DNA from 4 places in the Serratia sp. L9 genome. Region 4 is predicted to be linked to each of the others. Evidence: predicted binding sites of a transcription regulator. Region 4 holds the regulator's gene; each other region holds the start of a gene.
The links. Region 4 encodes PurR, which represses purine synthesis genes. Its sites were predicted from a motif close to CANGCAAACGTTTGCNTG; they were not measured.
Positions count from the first base shown of each region.

Region 1: purH (bifunctional phosphoribosylaminoimidazolecarboxamide formyltransferase/IMP cyclohydrolase) is a predicted target of PurR. The motif match lies at 1,188-1,205, and genes of this name have one in related genera.
Region 2: ACQ86O_RS05630 (nucleobase:cation symporter-2 family protein) is a predicted target of PurR. The motif match lies at 1,274-1,291, and genes of this name have one in related genera.
Region 3: glyA (serine hydroxymethyltransferase) is a predicted target of PurR. The motif match lies at 1,183-1,200, and genes of this name have one in related genera.

Region 1 is NZ_CP192591.1:690,854-694,064, forward strand. It holds rRNA gene ACQ86O_RS03300 (16S ribosomal RNA) at 1-720, opposite strand, end outside; gene purH (bifunctional phosphoribosylaminoimidazolecarboxamide formyltransferase/IMP cyclohydrolase) at 1,367-2,956, shown strand; gene purD (phosphoribosylamine--glycine ligase) at 3,006-3,211, shown strand, end outside.
Region 2 is NZ_CP192591.1:1,206,039-1,209,249, reverse strand. It holds partial or broken gene gltS (sodium/glutamate symporter) at 1-1,107, opposite strand, end outside; gene ACQ86O_RS05630 (nucleobase:cation symporter-2 family protein) at 1,345-2,739, shown strand; gene ACQ86O_RS05625 (AsmA family protein) at 2,882-3,211, shown strand, end outside.
Region 3 is NZ_CP192591.1:2,503,030-2,506,240, forward strand. It holds gene hmpA (NO-inducible flavohemoprotein) at 1-963, opposite strand, end outside; gene glyA (serine hydroxymethyltransferase) at 1,307-2,560, shown strand; gene ACQ86O_RS11870 (3-phenylpropionate MFS transporter) at 2,721-3,211, shown strand, end outside.
Region 4 is NZ_CP192591.1:4,185,802-4,189,012, forward strand. It holds gene sodB (superoxide dismutase [Fe]) at 1-276, shown strand, start outside; gene ACQ86O_RS19935 (YnhF family membrane protein) at 326-415, opposite strand; gene purR (HTH-type transcriptional repressor PurR) at 795-1,820, shown strand; gene punR (DNA-binding transcriptional activator PunR) at 1,817-2,761, opposite strand; partial or broken gene punC (purine nucleoside transporter PunC) at 2,885-3,211, shown strand, end outside.

The sequences.
Region 1 (3,211 bases), 2.2 Mb from region 4:
CGGTATTCCTCCAGATCTCTACGCATTTCACCGCTACACCTGGAATTCTACCCCCTCTACAAGACTCTAGCTTGCCAGTTTCAAATGCAGTTCCCAAGTTAAGCTCGGGGATTTCACATCTGACTTAACAAACCGCCTGCGTGCGCTTTACGCCCAGTAATTCCGATTAACGCTTGCACCCTCCGTATTACCGCGGCTGCTGGCACGGAGTTAGCCGGTGCTTCTTCTGCGAGTAACGTCAATGCCCAGCGCTATTAACACTGAACCCTTCCTCCTCGCTGAAAGTGCTTTACAACCCGAAGGCCTTCTTCACACACGCGGCATGGCTGCATCAGGCTTGCGCCCATTGTGCAATATTCCCCACTGCTGCCTCCCGTAGGAGTCTGGACCGTGTCTCAGTTCCAGTGTGGCTGGTCATCCTCTCAGACCAGCTAGGGATCGTCGCCTAGGTGAGCCATTACCCCACCTACTAGCTAATCCCATCTGGGCACATCCGATGGTGTGAGGCCCGAAGGTCCCCCACTTTGGTCCGAAGACGTTATGCGGTATTAGCTACCGTTTCCAGTAGTTATCCCCCTCCATCGGGCAGTTTCCCAGACATTACTCACCCGTCCGCCGCTCGTCACCCAGAGAGCAAGCTCTCCTGTGCTACCGCTCGACTTGCATGTGTTAGGCCTGCCGCCAGCGTTCAATCTGAGCCATGATCAAACTCTTCAATTAAAAGCTTGATTTGCTGCAACTCGTGCAGCGATGCTCGAAAATTAACTTTCGTAATAATTCATTCGCATGAATTACTGCTTGGTCACTCTTCAAGACTTGATATTTTTTTGCCACCGAGGTGGCTGGATATCGTCTTGTGAGTGCCCACACAGATTGTCTGATAAATTGTTAAAGAGCAGTGAGTTACGCGCTTTCGCTTGCTAACTCGAGGTGGCGTATAATACGCTTTCCTCTTTCAGAGTCAACCTTAATTTCAGGTTTTTTCTCTGCGACCCCCGGAGACTCTGTGAAGTTGTTCACATGTTCCGTGTCGATGGAGGCGCATTATAGGGAGTTCCGCGCAGGCCGCAACAGGTATTTTCAACAAAAATCACCGTTTGCTGCTTTCCACAGCAAAACCCGCCTTTATACCTGGTTATGCACTAACTTATCCACAGAACACATTTGCCAGGAAAATTTACGAGCGCCACGCAAACGTTTTCGCTACAATTCCCCACGCTCAAACAATCCCCCTTTTACGGGGGCGTTACCTGAATCTGTTCCTGCCCTTCTCTATATAGTGAGAAATCCCCTCTATATAAGAAGCAAAAAGGTGGAGATCCACGTAACGCTCTTTTATTGCGACTCAAAGCCAAGGGATAAAACCATGCAACAACCTCGTCCAATCCGCCGGGCCTTGCTCAGCGTGTCTGACAAAGCCGGTATCGTTGAATTCGCCCAAGCACTCTCCCAGAGAGGCGTAGAACTACTCTCCACCGGTGGCACCGCCCGTCTGCTGGCAGATGCCGGTCTGCCTGTTACCGAAGTTTCCGACTACACCGGCTTTCCGGAAATGATGGACGGACGAGTGAAGACCCTGCATCCGAAAGTGCATGGGGGCATCTTAGGCCGCCGCGGCCAGGATGATGCCATCATGAGCCAGCATGAAATCAAACCCATCGATATGGTGGTAGTGAACCTTTATCCCTTCGCCCAAACCGTGGCTCGCCCAGATTGCGCGCTGGAAGACGCCGTGGAGAATATCGATATCGGTGGGCCAACGATGGTGCGCTCTGCCGCCAAGAACCATAAGGATGTCGCCATTGTGGTGAAGAGCAGCGACTACGCCGCCATCATCACCGAGATGGACAATAACCAGGGGTCGCTGTTGTACCCGACCCGTTTCAACCTGGCAATCAAGGCCTTCGAGCATACTGCCGCTTATGACAGCATGATCGCCAACTACTTTGGCACCATGGTCCCGGCCTATCACGGGGATATCGAGCAGCCTTCCGGCCGCTTCCCACGCACGCTGAACCTGAACTACATCAAGAAACAGGATATGCGCTACGGCGAAAACAGCCACCAACAGGCAGCCTTCTATATAGAAGAAAACCTGCAGGAAGCTTCCGTCGCCACCGCTGAACAACTGCAGGGTAAGGCACTCTCCTATAACAACATCGCTGATACCGATGCGGCGCTGGAATGTGTGAAAGAGTTTGCAGAACCTGCCTGTGTCATCGTCAAGCATGCCAATCCCTGTGGCGTAGCCATCGGTGAAAACCTGTTTGCAGCCTACGATCGCGCCTACCAGACCGATCCTACCTCGGCCTTTGGCGGCATCATCGCCTTCAACCGCGAACTTGATGCAGAAACGGCAAAAGCGATCATCAGCCGCCAGTTCGTTGAAGTGATCATCGCCCCGGCCATCAGTGAAGAAGCCCGCTCTGCGCTGGCTACAAAACAGAATGTACGAGTGCTGGCCTGTGGCCAATGGCAGCAACGCGTTGCCGCACTGGACTTTAAGCGTGTCAACGGCGGCTTATTAGTGCAAGACCGCGATCTGGGAATGGTGACCGAAGCCGATTTGCGCGTGGTTTCTGAACGCCAGCCGACCACTCAGGAGCTGCGTGATGCGCTGTTCTGCTGGAAGGTAGCCAAGTTCGTTAAATCCAACGCCATCGTTTATGCCCGCGATAACATGACCATCGGCATAGGGGCGGGTCAAATGAGCCGCGTATATTCGGCAAAAATTGCCGGGATCAAAGCCGCCGACGAAGGTCTGGAAGTGAAAGGCTCCGCCATGGCATCTGATGCCTTCTTCCCGTTCCGTGACGGCATTGATGCTGCCGCAGGGGTTGGCATTACCTGCGTGATCCAGCCTGGTGGCTCAATTCGTGATGATGAAGTGATTGCCGCAGCCAATGAGCACGGCATTGCGATGATCTTCACCGATATGCGCCACTTCCGCCATTAATCCTTTTTGCTGCGAGCGCCAGGCGCGCACGCTGTTTATGGAGCATCTGATGAATATTCTGATTATCGGCAACGGCGGGCGTGAACATGCGCTGGCCTGGAAAGCCGCTCAATCGCCGCTGGCGGATAAGGTTTACGTTGCGCCGGGTAACGCAGGCACCGCGCTTGAGCCCAACCTTATCAATATTGATATCGGCCCAACCGATATCCCGGCGCTGGTTGCCTTTGCCAAAGAACAGGCTATCGGGCTGACCAT
Region 2 (3,211 bases), 2.7 Mb from region 4:
GCCAGATGCGAAGGACCGAAACGATCGGTAATCGCCTGCATATTGGCAATCGCCGTCGGCGTCGCACCCATACCAAAACCGCAGTGGCCAGCAGCCAGCACAGCGGCATCATAGTTTTTACCCATCACGCGATAGGTCACAAAGATGGCGTACAGCGCCATCACCAGCGTCTGTACCGCAAGGATTGCCAACATCGGCAATGCCAACGAAGCCAACTCCCACAGGCGCAGGCTCATCAACGCCATCGCCAGGAAAAGCGAAAGGCTCACGTTACCCAATACCGAAACCGCCCGCTCGAACACCTGGTAGAAACCTGTTGCCGATAGGGTATTACTGAGGATCACACCGACAAACAATACGCAGACAAAGGTTGGCAGTTCGAAGGCAGTACCGTTCAATAACCCGGCAATAAAGTTGCCGATGCTCAAACAGATGGCAATCATGGCAATGGTTTCCACCATCACCAATGAGGTGATCATTCGGGCACTTTCCGGCTTTTCAAAACCGCTTGGCTGCACGCTGTCTTCCGGCGTTCCCTCTGGCGTAGAGGAGTGTTTCACCAGGTAGCGGGCCACCGGGCCACCAATCAACCCCCCAGCACCAGGCCAAATGTGGCACAGGCCATCGCCACTTCGGTGGCATTTTCAAATCCGTAGCGTTCAATGAACACCTTGCTCCAAGCAGCGCCAGTGCCATGCCCGCCGGAAAGCGTAATTGAACCGGCAATCAATCCCATCAAGGGATCCAGCCCCAGCATCTTCGCCATAGCAATACCAATGGCGTTCTGCACCAGCAGCAATCCCAGCACCACAAACAGGAACACCATCAGCGCCTTGCCCCCGGCACGCAGGCGCGCCAGATTGGCATTCAGGCCGATAGTGGCAAAAAAGGCCAGCATCAACGGGTCTTTCAGCGACATATCAAAGCTGATTTCCCAGTTGGCAGTTTTTTTCATAACCAGCAGCAATAACGCGACCAGGAGGCCCCCGCCACAGGGGCCGGGATCGTGTATTTTCTAAGCAGAGGAATGGAGCGCACACATTTGCCCCCGAGGAGCAAAACCAGTGTGGCAGCGACTAAGGTGCCATAAGTATCAAGATGAAACATCCAGGTACTCCGTGTAGAGGAAAACATCCAATAAAATAATAAGTTATAAAATTTACTCAGTTTTTTAACTTAGTGAATGCTGGATTAAAAGTAAAAACGGCTAATAACACAAGAAAAAATGAACGAAAATGCGACATTAAAGGACCGGGTTAGCCAAAAATATAAATGCGCAACCGTTTGCTTTTGTGAACTGGATCATTAAAATGCCTTCTTTGCCGCCTTTGGGAATGCCACACCATGACCATCCAATCCGCCGAGCTCGAAGCCGTACAACGAGCATCTGCAGCAGCGCCAAGCAACAGTGAACTGATTTATCGCCTGGAAGATCGCCCGCCGTTGCCGCAAACCCTGTTTGCCGCCAGCCAGCATCTGTTGGCAATGTTCGTTGCCGTGATAACCCCAGCCTTGCTGATCTGCCAGGCGCTTGGTTTGCCTGCGCAAGACACCCAACACATCATCAGCATGTCACTGTTTGCTTCCGGTCTGGCTTCTATTCTGCAAATCAAAACCTGGGGCCCGGTGGGTTCTGGCTTGTTGTCGATTCAAGGCACAAGCTTCAATTTTGTCTCTCCGCTGATTATGGGCGGCTTGGCGTTGAAAAACGGCGGCGCCGACGTGCCAACCATGATGGCTGCTTTGTTTGGCACCCTGATGGTCGCTTCATGTACCGAAATCTTGCTGTCACGCGTGCTGCATCTGGCGCGCCGCATTATTACCCCGCTGGTATCCGGCATTGTGGTGATGATCATCGGCCTGTCATTGATTCAGGTTGGGCTGACCTCTATCGGTGGTGGCTATGCGGCCATGAACGACCATACCTTCGGTACCCCCAAGAATTTGCTGCTGGCCGGTGCGGTTCTGGTGGTTATCATTCTGCTTAACCGCCAACGTAACCCCTACCTGCGCGTCGCCTCTTTGGTGATTGCCATGGCCGTCGGCTATCTGCTGGCCTGGGTAATGGGCATGCTGCCCGAAACTCAGCCAGTCACGCAAACCGCCGCTATCACTATTCCTACACCGCTTTATTACGGCCTGGGTTTTGACTGGAACCTGCTATTGCCGCTGATGCTGATCTTTATGGTCACTTCTCTGGAAACCATCGGTGATATCACTGCCACCTCTGACGTATCCGAACAGCCGGTCAGCGGCCCGCTCTATATGAAGCGCCTTAAGGGAGGCGTGCTGGCCAACGGCCTGAACTCGATGCTGTCTGCCGTATTCAATACCTTCCCGAACTCCTGCTTCGGCCAGAACAACGGGGTGATCCAACTGACCGGCGTTGCCAGCCGCTACGTGGGTTTTGTCGTGGCGCTGATGCTGATCCTGTTAGGGTTGTTCCCGGCGGTCGCCGGTTTTGTGCAGCATATCCCTGAGCCGGTACTAGGCGGTGCCACCATTGTGATGTTTGGCACCATCGCCGCCTCTGGCGTGCGTATCGTTTCCCGTGAGACGCTAAACCGCCGTGCGGTGATGATCATGGCACTGTCGCTGGCCGTTGGCATGGGGGTTTCCCAACAACCCCTGATCCTGCAATTTGCACCAGACTGGCTGAAAACCCTGCTTTCTTCCGGTATCGCAGCCGGCGGGATCACTGCCATTGTGTTGAATCTGGTGTTCCCACCTGAGAAATAAGCGCTTTAACGCGGTTAGAAAAAAGGCCGAAAGCAAACCGCTATCGGCCTTTTTTTATTGTCTTTCAGTCTATTGCACTTGAGCTGGCGAGCTAGTTGCGGCATAAACAAGGTATCTTTTCTGACCGCTACGGACTCCAACGATGAAATTTATCGGAAAACTGTTGCTGACATTACTGCTGCTGGTAGTGCTTGCGGCGGTATTGCTCTATGTTGTAGGGCAAACCCGCTGGGCTGCAGGCACCTTGAGCCGTTGGATCAGCGATAACAGTGAATATCGCCTTTCGCTGGAAAAAATCTCTCACTCGTGGAGCAAACCTGGGCAAATCAGCCTGGAGGGCGTTGCTTTTACCCGAGCCAACCAACCGCAGATTCTGGCTGCCAAGCAGGTCAACCTGGCATTCAGCCTGCGGCAGATCACCGATTTCGGCTATTTCGACAGCATAACCTTGCGCGATGGCACCCTCAACCTG
Region 3 (3,211 bases), 1.7 Mb from region 4:
GTGGGTACTCAGCTCAGGTAAGCGCCCGGCAATATCTGCCACTTCATCGGCAAAGGCATGCACCGCGCCGTTCTCTGCGGCATGCAGCCAAAGGATTTCAGCCTGATGCTGATTGTCATGCAGGGTATTGAGCATCCCCAGCATCGGGGTCTGGCCTACGCCCGCCGAGATTAACGCCACTGGCGTGGTGGTTTCTACCTGCAGGAAGAAATCGCCATGCGGTGGGGCGAGATAAATCACATCACCTTCTTTGGCTTTTTGATGCAGGAAGTTGGAGACGGCACCCTGTTCCTCGCGCTTTACTGCTATACGGTAATATTCCCCGTTAGGCGAAGTGGTGAGTGAATATTGGCGGATTTCCTGATGTTCCAGGCTGTCGTCATTAATATAAACCGCCAGGTATTGGCCTGGTTTATATTCTGCTACCCGGCCGCCGTCCACCGGCGCCAGTACAAAACTGGATATCACTTCGCTCTGCGGCTGTTTTTTCACAATGCGGAATGCACGCAAATCACGCCAGCCACCGTTATCCTGCTCACTTTCCTGATAGATTTGCCCTTCACGCTGGATAAATACGTTTGCCAGCACCCCGTAGGCTTTCCCCCAGGCATCCAGCACCTCCTGGCCCGGGTTGAACATTTCATCCAGCGTTGCCAGCAGGTGATGGCCGACAATCTGATACTGATCCGGCTGAATATTGAAGCTGGCATGCTTTTGCGCAATGCGTTCTACCGCCGGGAGCAACGCGGCCAGATTTTCCAGATTGCTGGCGTAGGCACAGATGGCGTCGAACAACGCCTGGCGCTGATCGCCGTTACGCTGGTTGCTCATATTGAAAATATCTTTCAATTCGGGGTTGTGTGCAAACATGCGATCGTAGAAGTGGGCGGTCAGTTTCGGGCCGGTTTCGGCCAGTAGAGGAAGGGTGGATTTTACGGTGGCGATGGTCTGACTATCCAGCATGGTGAGGCTCCTTTAAGGGCATTTTTTTATGATGATTAATTGATGCATTTTAAATGCATCTTATTAAATTGTTTTACGCTTGTAAATACCCTTGTTTTTGTTACGGTGTTGTTAACCGCCGATCGGCCTCACAGAACATGAAAAAACCGCATTATCACCATGAGTAAAAGTCCGTTGCCAGAATAGGGTTTTTAGCGGATAAAAGCCAAGCCCCGCCTGATGCCAATCGTTTGCGTAAAAACCTCTGTCAAGACCTATCTTCGACAGGGGGAAACGGTTTACACTGTGGCCCAGCACCCGAACGGGTAAATTTAGATAGCTGATTTAAGCCAGGAGATGCCGGATGTTAAAGCGTGAAATGAACATTGCTGATTATGATGCCGAACTGTGGCGTGCAATGGAGCAAGAAGTGGTGCGTCAGGAAGAGCATATTGAACTGATTGCGTCTGAGAACTACACCAGCCCGCGTGTCATGCAGGCCCAGGGTTCACAATTGACCAACAAATACGCAGAAGGCTATCCTGGCAAGCGTTATTACGGCGGTTGCGAATACGTTGATATCGTTGAGCAACTGGCTATCGATCGTGCCAAAGAGCTGTTTGGTGCCGATTATGCCAACGTCCAGCCACACTCCGGTTCCCAGGCTAACTTTGCTGTTTATACCGCACTGCTGCAACCGGGCGACACTATCCTCGGGATGAATCTGGCACACGGTGGCCACCTGACTCACGGTTCCCCAGTGAACCTGTCCGGCAAGCTGTATAACGTCGTGCCTTACGGTATTGATGAGTCTGGGCAGATCGATTACGAAGATCTGGCCAGGCAGGCTCAGACCCACAAGCCAAAAATGATTATCGGTGGTTTCTCGGCCTTCTCCGGTATCGTTGACTGGGCAAAAATGCGTGAAATTGCCGACAGCATCGGCGCTTACCTGTTTGTGGATATGGCACACGTGGCTGGCCTGATTGCCGCTGGTGTTTATCCGAACCCGGTCCCTCATGCGCATATTGTTACCACTACGACCCACAAAACGCTGGCGGGTCCGCGTGGTGGCCTGATCCTGGCCAAGGGCGGTGATGAAGATCTGTACAAAAAACTGAACTCAGCCGTGTTCCCTGGCGGCCAGGGCGGCCCATTGATGCACGTGATTGCCGGTAAAGCGGTAGCGCTGAAGGAAGCGATGGAACCTGAGTTCAAGATTTACCAACAGCAAGTGGCTGATAACGCCAAAGCGATGGTAGAAGTCTGCCTGCAGCGTGGTTACAAAGTGGTTTCTGGTGGTACTCACAACCACCTGTTCTTGCTGGATCTGGTGGATAAAAACCTAACCGGTAAAGAAGCCGATGCCGCACTGGGCCGTGCCAATATCACCGTCAACAAAAACAGCGTACCAAACGATCCGAAGAGCCCGTTTGTGACTTCTGGCGTGCGTATCGGTACCCCGGCAGTGACTCGCCGTGGCTTTAAAGAAGCCGAAGTGCGTGAACTGGCTGGTTGGATTTGTGACGTGCTGGACAACATCAACGACGAAGCCACTATCGAACGCACCAAGCAAAAAGTGCTGGATATCTGTGCTCGTCTGCCGGTCTACGCGTAATCACGTTGATTGGTCGGTAAACAGACCCGCTACGGCGGGTTTTTTTATGCCCGTTGCATGCAAACTGTGAGCTGCTCTGCACTCTTCCCTTTAAAGTATGAATGAGCATTGCTGTAAGTTGTGAGCTCTGTCAAAGTATTGCCCTCATCCAGGAGGGAACATGGTTCTGCAATCAACACGTTGGCTCGCTCTCAGTTATTTCACCTACTTCTTTTCTTATAGTATTTACCTTCCGTTCTGGAGCGTCTGGCTGAAAGGTGAGGGGATTGCCCCGGAAGCCATCGGTATTCTGCTCGGCGCTGGGCTGGTGGCGCGCTTCCTGGGTAGCCTGCTGATCGCACCGCGCGTTAAGGATCCCTCCTCTTTAATTACGGCGTTACGCCTGCTGGCGTTGCTTTCTCTGGCTTTCGCCATCGGTTTCTGTTTCGGAAACGGCTGGGCCTGGCTGATGCTGGTGATCGCCGGTTTTAACCTGCTATTTTCTCCATTGGTGCCATTGACCGATGCGCTGGCGGCAACCTGGCAACGGCAAATTACCCTGGATTATGGCCGGGTGCGCCTATGGGGTTCGCTCGCCTTTGTGATTGGCTCAGCGTTAACCGGTAAACTGGTTTCCGTTTGGGGCCACAATGCGATTTTGTACAGCCTGTT
Region 4 (3,211 bases):
GGTTCTTTCGCTGCCTTCAAGGAACAGTTCACCGATGCCGCAGTGAAAAACTTCGGTGCTGGCTGGACTTGGCTGGTGAAAAAAGCAGACGGCTCACTGGCGATCGTCAGCACCTCAAATGCGGCAACTCCGCTGACCGGTGAAGACAAACCGTTGCTGACCGTTGACGTGTGGGAACATGCTTACTACATCGATTACCGCAATGCGCGGCCAAAATACCTGGAAAACTTCTGGGCACTGGTGAACTGGGCGTTTGTGGAGAAGAACCTGGCGTGACGGCGGGGGATTAACCAATGATAAGGCGCAGCATGCTGCGCCTTTCTTATCAGTTCAATGCTGCGATAAAGCTAAAGATAATAATCATTGCCAAGGCACCAATGGTGGTCAGCAAAGACATTTTCAAATCGGTATCCATAAACAACTCCCTTTTCGATTGGTTTCCCAAGAGCATAAGCCACACAGTTAATACGTCAAATCATTTTCCCACAGTTCGTGATTATACCCTATGAATTTCAAGTTCCCGATAAGTGCCCAACAGGAAAGACGGCGGGTATAAAATCTTGTTATCAAACTCCTGCTTATAAATGCTGATTAGCTCTTCCACTTTTCTTCAATATGCGACAAAATCCGCAGTTCACAACTGCGTACCGGCAAAATGCCCCTCCTGTTCGAGCGACTTACGACTTCAGCACTAAAAACTCAGTTTTCGCTTATTTGGGAAAGGATCTACGCAGGCAAACGATTAACATCATACTTACATGCTGTAACATGTGGGTTCAGGAGTCATTCTTTACATGGCAACGATTAAAGATGTGGCCAAACGCGCTGGCGTTTCTACCACTACCGTTTCCCACGTTATCAATAAAACGCGTTTCGTCGCCGAAGATACCAAAGCAGCCGTTTGGGCTGCGATAAAAGAGCTGCACTATTCCCCTAGCGCCGTGGCCCGCAGCCTGAAAGTCAACCACACCAAATCTATCGGCCTGCTGGCCACATCAAGCGAAGCGCCCTACTTTGCCGAAGTGATCGAAGCGGTAGAAAACAGTTGTTACAGCAAGGGTTACACACTCATCTTATGTAACTCGCACAATAACCTCGATAAGCAGCAAGCTTATCTGGCCATGCTGGCTCAAAAGCGCGTCGATGGATTGCTGGTGATGTGTTCTGAATATCCAGACCAGTTACTGGGGATGCTGGAGGATTACCGCAATATTCCCATGGTCGTTATGGATTGGGGCAGCGCGCGTGGGGACTTCACCGATACGATTATCGACAATGCCTTCGAAGGGGGCTATCAGGCTGGCCGTTACCTGATCGAGCGTGGTCATCGGGATATTGGCGCCATTCCTGGTCAACTTTCGCGTAACACCGGCGGCGGCCGCCATCAGGGCTTCCTGAAGGCGTTGGAAGAGGCTCATATCGAAGTACGCGAAGAGTGGATTGTTCAGGGGGATTTCGAGCCTGAGTCCGGTTACAAGGCCATGCATCAAATTCTTTCGCAAAAACACCGCCCTACCGCGGTGTTCTGCGGAGGCGACATCATGGCGATGGGGGCTATCTGTGCTGCCGACGAATTGGGGCTGCGCGTACCGCAGGATATTTCGGTGATCGGTTACGATAACGTGCGTAATGCCCGTTACTTTACCCCGGCACTGACCACCATTCACCAGCCTAAAGAAAGACTGGGGGAAATGGCCTTCACCATGTTGCTGGACCGCATTATCAGCAAGCGTGAAGAGTCACAGGTTATCGAAGTACATCCTAAGCTGATCGAACGCCGTTCCGTTGCGGATGGCCCTTTTATCGATTACCGCCGCTAACTGCCCATGCCGGGCAGCAGTGTGTTGCCCGGCAGTTCTTCGCTTAGCCATTCCTGGTTGAGCGTGTCGCTGTCACCCAGATAATCCAATAACCACGCCATTGCCGGTGATTGGGCATTTTGCTGCCATGTCAGGCAACAGGCGCTGGGTGGGAAGGGTTCATGCAGTTGCAGCGCCACCAGCTCTCCGCTTTGCACCATCGGCAGAACCCGATGTGCGGGAACCATGCCGACACACAAACCAGCCCGCAGGCAGTCTACCGCCGAAACCCAATCAGGCACGTTTAACCGCCGCTGGTTATCCAGCGACCAAGTCACACGTTTGGGTAAATTGCGGGAGGTATCCTCCAGCAGCAATGAGGGATAAGGCCGCAATTGATCGTTATGCAACTCCCCTTTCAAAGCTGCCAGAGGATGGCTGGCATGCACCACGCACAGCCAGTTCATAAAACCCATATCACGAAAAGCATACCCACCGCCGACCGGCACCGCTCGCGTGGCACCAATCGCCATCTCCGCACGACCATCTACCAACGCATCCCACACGCCATTAAATACTTCCGGCTGCACCACCAATTCCACATCGGGGAAATGACGATAAAAATCCAGTACCAGTTGGCGGCTACGCAGCGGTTTCACAATCAAGTCGACCGCAATCCTCAATTGACCACGCCAACCATTAGCGACCTGTTGACATTGCCGCCGCGTATCAAGCATTTTTTTGATAACAAGCCGCGCCTCTTTAACGAACAGGACCCCGGCAGGCGTCAGTTCCACATCGCGATGGCGTCGTTCAAACAACGGCACGGCAAGCCATTGTTCCAATTGCCGCACGGTGTAGCTCACCGCAGAGGGTACCCGATGTAATTCCTGCGCCGCCGCACTGAAACTCCCCGTTCGAGCCACCGCATCAACCACATCAAGCGAATATTCAGACCACATAGCTTGCCTTCAAATTTTTTAATAGCATCTTGCAAATATTACCGTTTCACAAGCAGAGATCCAGCCGGATAAACTTGCCGGCGCTAAAAAACCTGCGACAACATAATTTTAACGAGAAATACCATGCGAAACTTTGGATTTATGTTTTACCTTGCCGGCCTGAGTATGTTGGGTTACCTGGCCACCGATATGTATCTGCCGGCGTTTGGCGCCATGCAACAGGACTTACAGATCTCTGCCGGGGCAATCAGCGCCAGCCTGAGTATCTTCCTGGCGGGCTTCGCCTTTGCTCAACTGTTGTGGGGGCCGCTGTCGGACCGTCTGGGGCGCAAACCGGTGTTGTTGATGGGCCTGGTGTTATTTGCTCTCGGTTGTCTGGGGATGCTGTGGGTGCAGAACGTGGTGCAGTTGTGGTCAATGCGTTTCATTCAGGCCGTTGGGGTCTGCTCT